3 regions of the Pelosinus sp. IPA-1 genome follow, and region 3 is predicted to be linked to each of the others. Evidence: a T-box and tRNA genes for the amino acid it is inferred to sense, from the RefSeq annotation. Region 3 holds a T-box; the other regions hold tRNA genes.

Region 1 (5,743 bases), on a different contig from region 3:
ATTGCTATTATGATTACCACAACTAATACTATTTTGTTTTTGCTTATTTTTGCTTTCTCAGTCATCGTAATCCTTCCTTTCAAAAAAAACTAATAGAGCTGCAAGTCTTCACGCAAGATAGCGATCTTTCTTTCTCTCTGTGCAAAATTTTCTTTCACTTTATCTTCTAAAACCGAAATCAATGAAGAGCCCGCATCAGTAATAGTATAGATACGTTTGCTACGGGTCCCTGGATTATCCCACTCTCCAGTAATATAACCGTCTTCCTCCAATCTACGTAGTAAGGGGTATAAAGCATTTGGGTTAGGGGTGAGTAGATCTTGCGTTCGTTCCTTAATTTCCGTTGCTATTTTGTTGCCATGTGCTGGCTCATTCTGCAGTATTTTAAGGATATACAATCCCGTAATAATCTTAACCCCTGTTTTATACTCATCACTCTTTGATGTCATCATTTTTCTCCTTAATACCTTATAAATAATATTATTATTTTTAATATAGTTAATTATAACAACACATAATACCAAAAACAATACGAGAAACTGGCATAAAAGCGAGCTTGCTCGGCCGTCTACCATAATCCCCCATAGCGATAGCATTACTAGGTTAAATCACTTAGCTAAGAGAAATTCTTCTATGCATTTATTTCCAATAAAAAAAGTCCTGTTTTCTAAGAAAACAGGACTTTTTATTAGGCATTAAATTAATAATACTGCTATTACACTTTAAATTTCTTAACAATTCCCATCATGTCTGTCGCCAAATGAGCTAAATTGTCAGCATTCTGGTTAATCTCCAACATGCCGGCACTTTGTTCCTCAGCCGATGCAGCCGCAGTTCCAGAGTTGTCCGATGTTTTTTGAGCTACGAGGCTAATATTCTCTACACTTACTACCATAGTTTGTGTGCCCCTCGCGGTTTCATCAACAGCTACTGCGATTTGCTCCACGCCCGTCTTTACTCCCTCCAGTTTCTCAATAATAATTTTAAATCCTTCTTGCGTTGTTACAGCAGATTCCTTACCTTTGAGAACTTCTTGGTTCGCTTTACCGACGGAGGCAACAGCAAAATTAATTTCTTCACTCATTTTTATAATGATTTCTGCAATATCCTTAGTAGCAGTAGCGCTTTGCTCTGCCAATTTCCGTACTTCATCTGCTACTACTGCAAAGCCTCGACCAGCCTCACCAGCTCGTGCTGCTTCAATGGCTGCGTTAAGGGCCAGCAAATTAGTTTGGGCAGCAATTCCATTAATTACATCAACAATACCCTTGATCTTTTCTGAACCCTGGGATAAGTTAGTTGTCACAATTGTTATCTCATTCATTGATTGATTAATATATTCGTTTTGATTTACTACTTCTGCCAGCATTTCCATCCCCTTGCCAGCTTCTTTTACTGCATTTTGCGTACTAAGATTCACTTCGGCGGCTCCAGCACTAATTTCTTCCGAACCTGCTGAGATTTCCTCTAAGGTAGCCGAAATATTACTAATGTTATCCGCATTTTGAATAGCGCCGGCAGCAATTCCACTTATACTTTGTGCCACTGTCTCTACAGCTTTTACATGTTCAGAAACCGTCGCGCTTAACTCTTCACTAGACGCCGCTAAGGTCTGGCTATTATCTGCGATTTGGCGAACAAAGGATTTAAGTGACTGACGCATTTCATTTATTACAAGACCCATATCACCAATCTCGTCATTATGGGCTGGAATTAAATCTTTGCCTAGCAGGTCTAGTTTACCCACTTGTGACAAATCTCTACTAATAGTCCCTAGTCTTTTTGCCATATTGCCACTATACCAATATACTACTCCAATAACCAATAGGATTATGGCAATACTGCTTGTGGTCGCTATGTTACGGCTGGTTTTAGAGGATTCCACCACCGCCATACCGCTTTGATCTAAATATTTCTTTTGCATCTCGGACAACTGTAGAAAATTTTCATCAATTTCCTGTACCATGGTTCTTCCTTCACCCGCTACTTGAAGCCAACGCGGGTCATTCGCCTTACGAGCAGGAAATAATCTCGTATCTGCATATACCATATACTGATTTAACGCTTTTTCTAGTTTTTCAGCCTTTTCTCGAGCTTCTGGTAATACTAACTGAGGTTTAACCTCCTTTACCATTGCTAAACTTTTAGCTATTTTATCTCGATAGCCCTGCTCATAGGCGGCACCATCGGGATAAAATAAATATCCCCGCATATCAAGAAGGGCTCTGGTAAATTCAGTGTGTGCGTTTTTTACTGTAACTAATCTTACTGATGTCTGAGTCACAATGATTTCTGCCTCATTACCTGCTTGTCTAAATTCATATAATGTATAACCCAGCACAAGCAGCAATAAAGCCGCTACCACTGTAAACATACCAGCTAGCTGTAGCCGGATCGGAAAACGTTTTTTTTCCATCTTATAACCTCCCATTTTTTTAGATATATGTAATATTCTAGTTGATCATCATAGTTGTCTTTCTACTTTTATCTTGCAAATTCCTTCTTATTTCGACAATTCTTGAAGTATACTTTACCTACAAAATAGGAACTCCACCAAAGATTGGCGAAGTTCCTATTTTGTAGTATTCAAACTTGAATATCTTTCTACACTTTAAATTTTTTAACAATATCCATCATTTCAGTTGCCAATTGAGCTAACCTTGCAGCATTGGTATCAATTTCATGCATGCCAGCTGTTTGTTCTTCTGCTGATGCAGCTACAGCCTCAGAGCTTGATGAGGTTTCATTAGCAACCACACTAATGTTCTCCACGCTGCTTACTACTGTTTGAATTCCTTGGGAAGTTTCATTTACAGCTGCTGCAATATGAGTAATCCCTTCTTTTACCGCTTCCATTTTTTCAATAATTACATGGAAGCCTTTTTGTGTTGTAATAGTAGAGTTTTGCCCTTTTTCTACCTCTTTGTTGGCTTTTTCAACTGTAGTGACAGCAAAGTTTATTTCGTTACCCATGTTATGTATAATTTTAGCAATTTCGTCAGTTGCGCCAGCACTTTGTTCTGCCAACTTACGCACTTCTTCGGCTACCACTGCAAAACCACGACCAGCTTCACCAGCACGTGCTGCTTCTATCGCGGCATTTAGTGCTAGAAGATTTGTTTGCGCGGCAATACTATTAATCAAATCAACAATTCCTTTGATTTTTGCAGAGCCTTGATCCAATTTCGTTGTAACAATTGTAATTTCACTCATAGATTGGTTAATTGATTCATTCTGGGCAACTACCTGTGTAAGCATTTCCATGCCCTTGGCAGCCTCATTGACTGCATTTTGAGCGCTGGTACTGACTTCAGACGTACTCGCATTGATTTCTTCAGAGCTTGCGGATATTTCCTCCATGGTTGCAGAAATATTACTAATGTTATCGGCATTCTGAGATGCCCCTGCTGCAATATTGGTTACGCTTTCTGCGACTGTTTCTACCGCCCTCAATTGTTCGCTAACAGAGTCACTTAGTTGTCCACTTGTCGAGGTTAAAACTTGACTACTGCCAACAATCTGAGAGACGAAACCTTTAAGGGCTTTTTTCATTTCAATAATGATAAGACCCATATCACCAATTTCGTCATTGCGCGTAGGATACACATCTTTTCCTGTTAGATTAAGGTTGCCAACTTCAGCTAGTTCAGCACTGATAGTTCTGAGGCGTTTTGCCAAATTCCGACTATACCATACGGCTAGTACAATCACCAATAAAGAAACTATGCTGCTGATCGCCAAGGCAATAATTCCATCTTGACTTGTCGCAGCAAGTAATGTGGAACTCCTCTCATCTAGGTACTTTTGCTGCAGTTGATCAACTTTAGCAAATTGATCCTCAATCTCTTTTACCAACTGCCGTCCCTGTGTTGTAAGGTTGGTTAAATTAGGATCTTTTGCTTTCTTGCCCGCAATTACTTTGTCACCAAGTACTACATAATCATCAACTAATTTTGCTAGTTTTTCCCCTTCGACTTTTGTATCACCCATTGTAGACATGCTATCATACTTTTTTACCAGTTCGCTACTCTTTTTTATCTTATCTCGGTATCCCTGTTCATAGGCAGCACCGTCTGGATAGAATAAATACCCTCGCATATCTAAAAGGGCTCCGGTAAATTCCAATTGTCCGGATTTAACAAGATTTCCCCTTGTGACGGTATGCTTTACTATTGCTTCAGTTACTTGTCCACTATCCCTCAATTTAAACACAGTAAAGCTTAAGATAGATACTAATAGAATAATGACCAAAATAAACATACCCGTAAGTTGCATTACAATCGGCATTCTTTTTTTATCCATAACAACCTCCACCTTTATAAAAAATCGGAAAACTCATTATTTTCCATTTTATTAGTACATTCTATGCCTTATCTTTATATTCCTTCAAACATTTCCCTTTTTAGACAAAATATCACTTTATATACTAAAAAGCCTCATGCTAAACGCATGAGGCTCATGTTACAAATATGGTGGGCGATGACAGGATCGAACTGCCGACATCCTGCTTGTAAGGCAGGCGCTCTCCCAGCTGAGCTAATCGCCCATATTTTGGTGACCCGTGGGGGAATCGAACCCCCGTTATCGCCGTGAAAGGGCGGTGTCTTGACCGCTTGACCAACGGGCCGTAAAATGGTGGCTCACCCGCGGCTCGAACGCGGGACACCCTGATTAAAAGTCAGGTGCTCTACCAACTGAGCTAGTGAACCAGAAATGGTGCCGCAAGACAGAATCGAACTGTCGACACGAGGATTTTCAGTCCTCTGCTCTACCGACTGAGCTATCGCGGCAAGTAATGGCGACCCAGATCGGATTTGAACCGACGACCTCCGCCGTGACAGGGCGGCATTCTAACCGCTAAACTACTGGGCCATATTAATTGTAAGAACTAAATGGTGGGCGATGACAGGATCGAACTGCCGACATCCTGCTTGTAAGGCAGGCGCTCTCCCAGCTGAGCTAATCGCCCGTATTGGTGACCCGTGGGGGAATCGAACCCCCGTTATCGCCGTGAAAGGGCGGTGTCTTGACCGCTTGACCAACGGGCCGTAAAATGGTGGCTCACCCGCGGCTCGAACGCGGGACACCCTGATTAAAAGTCAGGTGCTCTACCAACTGAGCTAGTGAACCACGTCGCTCTCACAAGATATGATTATATAGCAATCCGTTCTTATTGTCAACTAGTTTATTGTTGGTTTTAATGGATTTTATAATAAATTAGTTTGCAATAAGAAAAGTGTGTATTTGTTTTTGTAATTATTGATCATCAGATAGGCAAAATTTCCTCTGCTTTTCAATAAAATCTTCGGCAGCATGATATCCTAATTTATTTAGACGATAATTCATCGCAGCTACCTCAATAATATTCGATAAGTTTCGCCCTGGGCGCACTGGAATTGTTTTACATGGTAATCCGACGCCTAGAATCTCATAATGTTCTTCTTCAAGACCTAGCCGATCATAGGCTTTGCCTTGTTGCCATTCTTCTAGACGAATAACTAAGTTTATCTTTTGGCTTGGTCTTACTGCACCAATACCAAATAATGCTCTCACATTTAAAATTCCGAGTCCTCTAACTTCCATAATATGACGCAATACTTCGGGTGCACTACCAGTGAGTACATCTTCACCGCTGCGAATTACATCTACAGCGTCATCTGCTACTAAACGGTGACCGCGTTTGATAAGATCCAATGCTGTTTCACTTTTTCCAATGCCACTTTCACCAATAATCAAAGTACCT
Region 2 (5,743 bases), 220 kb from region 3:
ATTATTTGACAAGATAAATTCTATTACATTTGCTATCGCAATAGAATTAGAAAAATGGGGAAGCTGTGCCGTCCCAGTGCCAGCATCGGAGCCGTATGAGTATTGGGATGATAGTAGGCGACATGGGCAAGGTATTCTATCGTTAAAACATGCAGCCGTACGCGCTGGATTAGGGCAAATGGGGAAAAACACCCTTCTGGTTAACGATCAGTTTGGGAATATGCTTTTGTTAGGTGCGGTTCTACTCACTGAAGAAATTGAACCCGACTTGTTAGCAACATATCAGGCTTGTATACCCGGTTGTCGGATTTGCTTAGACGCTTGTTCCGTTAGTGCCTTGGATGGTAACACGATTGAACAGCGCAAATGCCGCAGCATTTGTGGAAAAACGACTGAGGGTGGAGGCTTTGTATATAATTGCAATTTATGTCGGAAGCTTTGTCCTCATCACCAAGGAATAAGATAACAAAGCTAGAGGAGGACTAATAAAAATAAGTAACCTACAAATTTGCAGGTTACTTATTTTTATTTCACAGAAAGCCCATTTTTGCTATTAATAACTTCATCGCGAAGAATGAGCCAAATGGACTGAAATAATTGATTATATTGAAGGGAGGTACGGATATCTGATATATTTCGTGGGCGGGGGAGGTCAATATTTATTATAGTTTTGACCTTGCCTGGGTTGGCGGTCATGACCATAACTCTATCACCTAGGCACAAGGCTTCATCTATACTATGTGTGATAAATACAGTCGTTTTTCGGCTTTCTTCCCAAATTCGTAATAACTCTTGCTGTAAAAGGATTCGATTTTGTTCGTCTAGGGCTCCGAAGGGTTCATCCATCAATAAAATTTCGGGATCATTGGCAAAGGCGCGAGCTACGCTAACTCGTTGCTTCATACCGCCTGACAATTGAGAAGGATAGGCGTGAATAAACTTACTAAGGCCAATCATTTCAATATAGTGCTGCGCTATTTCATATCGGTCTTTTTTGGGTATGTTCCGCATGCGCAGTCCATAAGACACATTGTCAATCACTGTCATCCAGGGAAAAATAGATTGTTCTTGAAATACCATAGAATTAATTGGTCGGTGTTCGTGGTTTTTTTTAATGAAAATATTGCCGCTTGAGTGATCATCGAGGCCGGCTAAGATTCGGAGTAATGTTGTTTTTCCACATCCGCTAGGCCCAACAATACAGAAGAATTCTCCGTTGCCAATAGAGAGGGAAATATCATCTAAGGCGGTCACCAAACCAGAATTAGTGTGAAAAAATTTTTTTAGATTTCGAACTGAGATGCTTTCTTCTTCATAAACCATGCTCTGCATCTCCTTTTTATATTTGCTTTTTCCAGGGCAGGAACCAAATTTCTATCTTATCCAGAAGTAAAGAAAAAATATAGCCTAAAATCGATAGGGTAATAAGTGCTACAAACATTTGTTCAATGTCAAACATATCATAGGCTCGCCATATCATCCAGCCCACCCCGGCTTTTGCTGCGGAAAGTTCTGCTGCGACAATGAGAATTAGGGCCATACCCATACCTAGCTTTAATCCCGCAAAAATCATTGGCAAGGCACCGGGCAAGGCGACAGTCAGATAAAAATTTTTTCGATTAGCTCCAAAATTCTGGGCAACGTCTAAATAAATTTTATCAATACTGAGTACACCAGCCATGGTGTTGATAACAACCAAGTAGAAAACGCCAATGGCAATTGTAAAAATCTTGGACGTTTCTCCTAAGCCAAATATAAGTAAGATTAAAGGCATCAAAGCGAGTTTGGGAATGGGATAGGTGGCAGCGATCATCGGCTCAAGTGCCGAGCGGATTAGTGGAGATAAGCCCATTCCTATTCCCAGTAATATACCTGGGATGGAACCAGCTAAGAAGCCCCACAATACCCTTTGTACGCTGACTGCCGTATTATACAATAAGTCACCTGAAGACAAGAGGGGAATGAAAGCTTGTAATATTAAACTGGGACTTGATAGCAGGCGAGTATCTATGATGTGAGTACGAGCCATTAGCTCCCACAACAAGAGAAGGGTTATAGGAGATAATACAGAGAGGATTCGAATAAATAAAGTGGAATTATGTTGTTTTATCATGCTCTCATCTCCCAAAGAAATTTTTAGTTATTGGTATTTTCCTAGGGTTTTAACTGCAAAGTCAACATACTGGTTATCTACAGCATCTTCGTATTTAATATCGGATTTCAATAAATTATTTTCTTTGTACCAATCTAGATCCATGACAATGCCTTTTTTACGAACGTAGCCATCTGGATTTAAACCAGTAGGGTACATTTTTTCATATAACGGTGCATCTTTTATAACAGAGTACTTGCAGAGAATGTCTATAATTTCGGCTTTGTTTTTATTTTTGAAAAAGGCGTTATTATAGTCTCGTACAGATTGTATGTAGGCTGTCATAAAACGATTGGCAACGTCTGGATGCTGTGTCAAACTAGTGCCGAAAACTAGCAGCGCAGTCTGGGCATCTGGATCATAGTCCGCTGGGTCTTTCCAGGGGTCAGCTAGATCTTTGCTCATGCTTAGTGTAACAAAAGGTTCGATGACCATAGCAGCATCGATACTCTTGTTTCCAAGGGATACTAACATGTCAGGAAAAGAACGAATAATTTGCACATCAACGTCTTTTGTAGTTAATCCACCTTTTTGTAAAACCCTTGCTAAAGCAATCTCGTCGAGAGAGGCAGTGCCAACAATAGCAATTTTTTTATCGCGAAGGTCTTTGTAATCCTTAATCATATTCACTAAGTCTTTGCGGATGACTAGACGATAATAACCTTGCCCAGCGACATTAATGCCCTTATCCGCAACGATTTTTACTGGTATGTCACGAGACATTGCATTTAATAAGCCAGAGGATGTAACGGTAGCTCCCACGTCGAGTTGCCCGGCTGCTAGTTGATTAATCATTTCCTGCCCGGTGCTGAATTGAACAGGTTCGATCTTGATGCCAACATCTTTATAATAATTTTTTGCCATACCAATTAATATGCCTGCATCAGAGACAACCTGCTTCATGCCAACCTTGACTACCGTTTCCTGAGGTAGTGGGGATAACCCTTGAGCCCATGTAGGTCCAGTGGTAGATGTATTTTTATTAACGGTACCTTGACTGCAAGCGGTGATAAGCAGCGTTAAGAGCAGCAGGGTTATTACTTTTAAATTTATAAAACGTTTCACATACTTCCCCCCCCGAATTAATCATTAATTAATCACATGATATTCATTTTTATTATATTTGGTGATAAAGTAGCAGGTTTTTAGATGGAAATACAGAATACGTAATAGTACTTCAATTAGAAAGGTATCGTTTTGTATGGAAAAAATAATAGAGCAAGTACAAGCATGGAACATGCTTGGTAAACTTCCAAAAGAATTTGTAGGGTTCACTTTAACACTAGAATTAGAGAAGCGGGATACACAATACTGTATATTTACTTACAAAAATGAAGAGAGACATAGGAGTTTCTCAGTATTGTATGATCATGCAACTAAAGAATATTTTGCTCGCACAGTAATTGGCTTGATGGAATATTATGACGTTAATTTTATTGTTGGAGATATTGAGCAGCTGGAAAGCTTATTAGTTGAAAGGTTGAGAGCTGTTTTAACTAGCCTAGCTTCTTTTACTAGAGAAAATTTAGATAGCATTCTTCTTGACAAAAAAGTTATTGAGTGGCCATATAATAAAGAACTGCCACAACAGCTCTTTGGGTTTGAGTTGTTTATAAGGCCGGATGAACCAATAAAAATTATCAATGGTTCTTATATAATCTTAGATTACAGTGATTTTAGAACAGAAAGTAATTTAGCGATTTATTATAATATCTTTAGGGATGAGTTTTTTGGAGAAACACGTATCAGGCGTACTCCGACTATGGCCGCTGTTTTTGATGCCAATAACTTAGATGACTTACAAGAAGCTCTTGCAAGTAACCTTACGAGTGTCTTAGAAAGTTTAAGGGCACAAATAGACTGATTATGTAAAGTATGAAGAATTTAAGTATCAAGATTGTTAATTGTAGGAGGTTCAATTCGAATGGCAAGAATATTAGTCTGTGATGACTCTGCTTTTATGAGGATGATGTTAAAGAGAGTGCTGGTGGATAATGGTCATGAGGTGGTAGGTGAAGCAGGGGACGGAATGGAAGCTGTCCAACTTTATCGGCAACATAAACCGGATTTGATAACGATGGATATTACAATGCCTAAAATGGATGGGATACAAGCAGTAACACATATTCATGAAGAAGATCCTTTGGTCAGAATTATTATGGTTACTGCTCTTGGACAGCGAGCAATTATTACAGATGCTCTTAAGGCGGGTGCGTCAGATTTTATTGTGAAACCTTTTGATAATATACAAGTAATTGAAACTATTAAAAAGGTATTGCAGGAATAGATAAGTTTATTTACGAAAGTACTTGACAATAAAACTCCACATGCTATAATAGTATCTGTGGCCGAGGCTTGTAGCTGGAAAAAAGTACTTCGAAAGAAAATACTAAAAACTAGTTGACAAGTTGAAAGAAAGATTATATAATGGTTTTTGTGACCAATGAAGTGGCCCAGTAGTTTAGCGGTTAGAATGCCGCCCTGTCACGGCGGAGGTCGTCGGTTCAAATCCGATCTGGGTCGCCATTTAATCTTAATGCCTCGATAGCTCAGTCGGTAGAGCAGAGGACTGAAAATCCTCGTGTCGACAGTTCGATTCTGTCTTGAGGCACCATTTGCGGAAATAGCTCAGCGGTAGAGCATCGCCTTGCCAAGGCGAGGGTCGGGAGTTCGAATCTCCTTTTCCGCTCCATTTTAAGGCGGCATAGCCAAGTGGTAAGGCAGAGGTCTGCAAAACCTTTATCCCCAGTTCAAATCTGGGTGCCGCCTCCAAATTAGTTTCATACACTGCCTTTAACAGTTTGGCATAGTAATATGCCGGGGTGGCGGAACTGGCAGACGCAACGGACTTAAAATCCGTCGGAGAGAGATCTCCGTACCGGTTCGATTCCGGTCCTCGGCACCACGAGTATTCAAAGCTTCGCAGCTAATGCGAAGCTTTTTTGTTATGAAAAATTAAGGGTAAGATATTTTTTAAAAAAACAAATAAACAGAAATAACATAATTTTATAAATTTTCACATAAAAATGAAACCCTATTCGGGAGGAAGTAGGCAACTTAATACGAATAGGAAAGTTGTGGGAAAAGTAATGAAGGAAATTTTGGCTGGTGTAATATTAATAGAGGAGGATTCGGAAATGATAAATATTCCAAAAGTTAAACTTGGGATTGTAGCGGTAAGCAGAGATTGTTTTCCCGTTCAACTTAGTGAAGAAAGACGGAATGCAGTTGTGCAGGAATGCAACAATAAAAAGATTGCCATTTTTGAGGTAAAAGCCGCAGTGGAAAATGAAAGAGATGTAGTAGTGGCATTAGAGGAACTTAAAAATGCAGGTGTAAATGCATTGGTAGTATACCTTGGAAATTTTGGTCCTGAAGGACCGGAAACGATTCTGGCCCAAAAATTTGCTGGACCAACCATGTTTGTTGCAGCTGCAGAGGAAACAGAATCCAATCTTATAAACGGTCGTGGCGATGCATATTGCGGCATGCTTAATGCATCTTATAATTTAGCGTTAAGAAAGCTGAGCCCCTATATACCGGAATATCCTGTGGGTACACCGGATGAAATTGCCGGATTTATTTCTGATT
Region 3 (5,743 bases):
TACCACAAATGGCTCCAGTTCCAACTAGGGCTGACCCCATGTTATATCCGATAGCCCTTAACGCATAAGCCACAGGCTCAGCATTATTTAACTCTGTGTAAGGGACCACACCTGTTAACACAGCAGCAACTATGATATAAAGAATGGTACAAACCACTAATGATCCTATAATTCCAATTGGTAAATCTCGATTTGGATTACGACACTCTTCGGCAGCAGTTGCCACAGCATCAAATCCAATATATGCAAAGAAAATAATGGCTGCACCACTAGCTACTCCAGCAAAACCATAAGGCATAAATGGATCCCAATTTGCAACATTTACTTTAGGTCCTGCTAATGCCAAGAAAATAAAGACAGCAAGTAACTTAATCGCCACAAGAACTTTATTAAGAGTCGCACTCTCTTGTGTTCCACGAACTAATAATAAACTTAGAAATAGTGCAATAAACATAGCTGGGACATTTGCAATACCACCATCAGCTGGAACAGCAGTATAAGCTTTCGATAATTCAATACCACCTGATTTTAAAAGCCCTACTACATATCCAGACCATCCAGCTGCAACAGCACTTGATCCTACAGAGTATTCTAAAATAAGGTTCCACCCTACAATCCAAGCAATGATTTCTCCTAAAGCAGCATAAGTATACGTATATGCGCTTCCAGCAATGGGAACCATGGCAGCTAATTCAGCATAGGCTAAGGCAGCAAACGCACAGGCCAATCCTGAAAGAACAAAAGAAATCATCAAGGCAGGACCAGCATATTTTGCTGCTGCAACTCCGGTCAAAACAAAGATACCTGTTCCAATAATACACCCTATACCAAGTAGTGTTAAGTCCATAGCGCCTAGTGTCTTCTTCAAACCTTTTTGCTCTGCGCCTGCTAAAAGTGCACTAATACTTTTTGTGCGGAAAATACTCATTACGCTCCACCTTTCTCTAAATAACTTAATTAAATTCTTTTTTATTCTTTTTACAATTTAGGTAAAATTTCTTAAAAAAATAGATCTGTCCAAAAGGACAGATCTATTTTTTACTAAATAGTAAAAAAAACGTACTTACAACTATCCTGTTAACAGGATAACACAATCGCAGTCACAGGTAAAGTGTTTTTTGTGTTTTCAGCAAAGACATTTTATGCTAACTCCGAATTTTTGCCGCCAGTGTCTCTTCTAGATAAACAACAGTTTTCTTATAGCACACTTCAATTTCTTCATCTGTAAGTGTCCGAGTTTTATCTCGATAAGTTAATGAAAAAGCTAAACTCTTAAACCCATTTGCAACTTGTTCACCAACATATACATCAAATAATCGTACATCATTCAGTAAAGGGCCAGAACTAGCGACAATTGCCTGTTTCACCTGATCCGCAGAAATTTCTAATGGTAAAACCACTGCCAAATCCCTATTGATTGCCGGAAATTTAGGTAAAGACTGATACTTGGTAAGTAAATTCACACAATTAACTACTGATTCTACGCTAACTTCAAAAACATATACTTTACGTTGTATGCCAAAACTATCCATTACTTTTGGATGCAGTTCACCAACCGTTGCTAAGACATTACCGTTTTTACGGAATATTGCTGTCTTGCCAGGATGTAATGACATATGTTCACCAGCAGCAACATCATAATCCTGAATTCCTAAGCTGGATAATAATACCTCTACAGTTCCTTTCGCATCATAAAAATCCACACTATCCTTTCCTTGGTTCCAGGAAAGTTCATTACGTTTACCAACTAATGCACCACATAACATTAAAGGCTCTTTAGGCAAAGAATCTAATGGTAATTTTTCAGGTAAATACACAGCTCCGAGTTCATAGATTCTTATATCATCATTTTTCCTTGCAAGATTACGAGCAATCGTTTCCAATACACCACCAAGTAAAGTAGTCCTCAGTATTGGAAAGTCATCTGTAATAGGATTAAGTACCTTAATTGCTTGATGTAATGAATCATTTTCTACTATATTTAATTTATGTAACACTTGTGGATGGGTAAAACTCAATGAGATAACTTCATCCAATCCAGCTCCAGTTAAAGTAGTTTTAATGGAATCTACAATAGACTGAGCGTATTCTTGTCCGCCACGCAGTATATTACCGCCAGGAGTAGTCGTTGGGATCTTATTATAACCATAAATTCGGGCAATCTCTTCACATATATCTGGCTGATATTGGACATCCCCACGCCATGTAGGTACGTTTACAATTATATTTTCACCTTCAGAATTTGTATCAATGGCAAACTCTAAACGACGTAATATATCTAACATAACAGCCTTATCAATATCAGTTCCCAAATAAGCATTCACTTTTTGAGGAATAAAGCTAACTTGTCTTGGTAAAAGCATATTAGGATAACTATCTACAATACCTGGGCATACCTTACAGGCTCCCATATCTTCCAATAATTTTGCAGCCCGGTCTAAGGCCCGAATACTATTAACTGTATCAACGCCTCTTTCAAATCTTCCGGATGCCTCGGAACGTAGGCCAAGGGCTCTTGATGTACGACGAATGCTTACTCCATTAAAAGAAGCAGCTTCCAATACTACATTTTGTGTATTATCAGTAACTTCAGTAGCTAGGCCACCCATTACCCCTGCAACACCAACCGCTTGCACTTGATCGGCAATAACCAGCATGTCCGAAGTAAGCTCTCGTTTAACTCCATCAAGAGTCGTAATTTTTTCTCCTGTTTGCGCCTTACGTACGGTTAAACTATGTTTTGACAGTAAATTATAATCATAGGCATGCATTGGCTGGCCCATTTCTAACATAACATAGTTTGTTACATCCACTACGTTATTAATTGACCTCATTCCTACAGCTTGTAGTCGCTGCTTTAACCATTTCGGTGATGCTCCAACTTTTACATCTTGTAAAACCCGTACTGCAAAACGGGAACATAAAGACGGTTCGTCTATAGCAACCTTAACTAGATTCACAGCCTTCTCTCCAGCCTTTTCATGCAAATGAATCATCGGTTTCTTCAACGTTCCGCCTGTGAGCACAGCAATTTCTCGCGCTAAGCCAATCATACTAAAACAATCAGCACGATTAGCTGTTAACTCAAACTCTAAAACTACATCATCCATTCCTAAAGCTTCTCGAATATCAATACCGATTAAGGTATCATCGGGCAAGATATAAATTCCTTCTTTTTCCTTGGGTGATAATAATTTACTATCAATATTAAGTTCTGTTGTGGAACATAACATACCATAAGACATTACACCACGTAATTCACTAGCTTTTATTTCTAATCCTGTGGGTAATTTAGCACCCACTAATGCTACAGGAACAACATTTCCGACTGAAACATTCGTCGCCCCAGTAACAATAATTAAAATTTCTTTTTCTACGTCCAGCTTACAAATAGATAGCTTATTCGCATTTGGATGTTTCTCTATTTCAATAATTTTTCCCGTTACAATATTTTCAATATCTTTTCCTAAATGAGTTATACCTTCTACTGGAATACCAGCCATCGTTAACATTTCCGCTAATACTTCTGGTGTTTCTTTAAATTCAACATATTCTTTAAGCCACTTGATTGATGCTTGCATACCTATCTCCCTTCACTTATCTGTTTCTAGAATTGTCTTAAGAATCGCAAATCATTTTCATAAAATAATCGTAAGTCGTCTATGCCATATAATAACATGGCTATTCGCTCTACTCCCATGCCAAAAGCAAAGCCGCTTACTTTCTCTGGGTCAAAGTTGCTCATTTCCAGTACACGAGGATGTACCATTCCTGCACCTAGTATTTCGAGCCACCCTGTACCTGAGCAAACTCTGCATCCGTTGCCATTACACATTACACAAGAAATATCAACTTCTGCACTGGGTTCGGTAAAAGGAAAGAAACTTGGACGAAAACGTACGCCGACATCCTTACCAAAAATTTCGTGAATAAACAATTCCAATGTTCCTTTTAAATCAGCGAAGCTAATATTTTTATCAATTACTAAACCTTCTACTTGATGAAACATAGGAGAATGGGTTGCATCATAATCTCGACGATACACCTTTCCAGGTGCAATAATGCGAATAGGCTGATTAGGTTCAGCGGCCTGCATGGTACGTACTTGTACTGGTGAAGTATGGGTACGCATTAAAAATTCTTCCGTTATATAAAAGGAATCCTGCATATCCCTAGCTGGATGGTCTTTGGGTAGATTAAGTGCTTCAAAATTATAGTAATCTTGTTCAACTTCTGGCCCTTCTGCTATAGCAAATCCCATTCGCATAAAGATATCTTTAATACGCTCTAAAGTCACAGTTAGAGGGTGTTTATGCCCTACATTAACCTTACGACCAGGCAAAGTAACATCAATCTTTTCAGATGCTAATTTTCTTGTCAATTCAGCTTGCTTAAAGTTTTCACTTTTGACCTGAATTATATTTTCTAATTCTACTCTAATATCATTTACAATTTGTCCAATTCTCGGGCGTTCTTCCGCACCTAATGCTCCCATCCCCTTTAAAGCGCTTGTCAAACTACCTTTTTTCCCTAAATATTTAACCCTTAAATCATTTAACGTGTCCAGATTATCAACTTGTGATAATTCTACTAAAGCTTGTTGCTTTAAAGATTGTAATTCTTGTTCCATATATACCTCCTAAAACATAATTTGGAAAAAATAAAAAGACCTCACCCCTCTAAGGGGCGAAAGTCTTACTCCCGCGGTACCACCCTAATTTAGTACTCAGTTTCTTTAACGCAGAAAATAACGTCTGGCTTACACAAGTTACCCCTTCAGCACAGATACTCCAGAGTGAATTTCTGTTAGCGATTTGGGACTGTTCTCAATCTATGACAGTATCCTCCCTGTATCAATTAGAGCTAACATACTCTCTCTATCATTGCACTTAAGCAAGTATAGCAGCAAAAGCTACTATACATATTCAATTTTACGCCTAATCTACTATCAAATTCGAGATAGTAGGAAAACTCTATTATCAAAGGCATTATAGCATACTATCCCAGTAATTACAATATAGGGTTATCCTTGGCGTTGACGCACTGCTTCATATAAAATAACTGCTGCCGATGCAGCAACATTTAATGATTCCACATTTCCAACCAAGGGGATATGCATTCTTTCTTTAGATTCTTGTAGCAAATGGTTGCTAACACCATTTCCTTCATTACCAAATACAATAGCCACTGGTTTTTTTAAGTTTGCCTGAAAATAAATACGAGAACCCTCTAAAGAAGTTGCTAGAATATCTATCTTATATTGGGCTAAATAAGATATAATTTCATTTTGAGTGACACCCTCAACTATAGGTATATTAAACAAGGAACCCATGCTAGCTCTCACTACTTTACCTGCAAATACATCTGCACAACCTTTTGTCAATATGACTCCAGTACAACCAGCAGCGGCAGCCGTACGAATTATCGTCCCCACATTTCCCGGATCCTGCACTTCATCAAGCACTACCAAAAGAGGATTTTCAACTTTTCCTAGCATATCCACCAGCTGATGTGCAGACTTTCTAACAATAGCCATAAGCCCCTGTGGTTCTTTAGTTTCAGACGCTTTATCATAAACTGTTTTTAAAACTTCAATTGTTCGGCATTCTTTTGTTTTTAGCTGGTCTAGTATTTTTTGAACGCGGGGTTCTCCTTGCGCTTCACTCGTGTAAATACATGTCTCAACTAACCAATTTGACTTGGAAGCCTCTTCTACTAAACGAATCCCTTCTACTATAAATAG

Evidence for each region. A T-box is a leader RNA that pairs with one kind of tRNA and senses whether it is charged. The one in region 3 lies ahead of pheS (phenylalanine--tRNA ligase subunit alpha), so its partner is inferred to be a tRNA-Phe.
Region 1: it encodes a tRNA-Phe, which carries the amino acid that the T-box ahead of pheS (phenylalanine--tRNA ligase subunit alpha) is inferred to sense. The anticodon was not compared.
Region 2: it encodes a tRNA-Phe, which carries the amino acid that the T-box ahead of pheS (phenylalanine--tRNA ligase subunit alpha) is inferred to sense. The anticodon was not compared.

What each region holds. Positions count from the first base shown of each region.
Region 1 covers NZ_BSVC01000005.1:341,713-347,455, forward strand. Annotated here, with positions in the region: gene QSJ81_RS14405 (HlyD family secretion protein) at 1-65, opposite strand, end outside; gene QSJ81_RS14410 (PadR family transcriptional regulator) at 90-452, opposite strand; gene QSJ81_RS14415 (methyl-accepting chemotaxis protein) at 716-2,416, opposite strand; gene QSJ81_RS14420 (methyl-accepting chemotaxis protein) at 2,605-4,302, opposite strand; tRNA gene QSJ81_RS14425 (tRNA-Val) at 4,471-4,546, opposite strand; tRNA gene QSJ81_RS14430 (tRNA-Glu) at 4,553-4,627, opposite strand; tRNA gene QSJ81_RS14435 (tRNA-Lys) at 4,634-4,709, opposite strand; tRNA gene QSJ81_RS14440 (tRNA-Phe) at 4,715-4,790, opposite strand; tRNA gene QSJ81_RS14445 (tRNA-Asp) at 4,797-4,872, opposite strand; tRNA gene QSJ81_RS14450 (tRNA-Val) at 4,894-4,969, opposite strand; tRNA gene QSJ81_RS14455 (tRNA-Glu) at 4,974-5,048, opposite strand; tRNA gene QSJ81_RS14460 (tRNA-Lys) at 5,055-5,130, opposite strand; gene hprK (HPr(Ser) kinase/phosphatase) at 5,257-5,743, opposite strand, start outside.
Region 2 covers NZ_BSVC01000006.1:184,082-189,824, forward strand. Annotated here, with positions in the region: gene QSJ81_RS15770 (hypothetical protein) at 1-466, shown strand, start outside; gene QSJ81_RS15775 (ABC transporter ATP-binding protein) at 526-1,323, opposite strand; gene QSJ81_RS15780 (ABC transporter permease) at 1,340-2,113, opposite strand; gene QSJ81_RS15785 (ABC transporter substrate-binding protein) at 2,141-3,217, opposite strand; gene QSJ81_RS15790 (hypothetical protein) at 3,354-4,016, shown strand; gene QSJ81_RS15795 (response regulator) at 4,077-4,439, shown strand; tRNA gene QSJ81_RS15800 (tRNA-Asp) at 4,603-4,678, shown strand; tRNA gene QSJ81_RS15805 (tRNA-Phe) at 4,691-4,766, shown strand; tRNA gene QSJ81_RS15810 (tRNA-Gly) at 4,770-4,844, shown strand; tRNA gene QSJ81_RS15815 (tRNA-Cys) at 4,851-4,924, shown strand; tRNA gene QSJ81_RS15820 (tRNA-Leu) at 4,969-5,057, shown strand; gene QSJ81_RS15825 (L-fucose/L-arabinose isomerase family protein) at 5,290-5,743, shown strand, end outside.
Region 3 covers NZ_BSVC01000006.1:408,650-414,392, reverse strand. Annotated here, with positions in the region: gene QSJ81_RS17000 (amino acid permease) at 1-928, opposite strand, end outside; gene pheT (phenylalanine--tRNA ligase subunit beta) at 1,146-3,581, opposite strand; gene pheS (phenylalanine--tRNA ligase subunit alpha) at 3,608-4,630, opposite strand; T-box leader at 4,680-4,893, opposite strand; gene QSJ81_RS16985 (TrmH family RNA methyltransferase) at 5,024-5,743, opposite strand, start outside.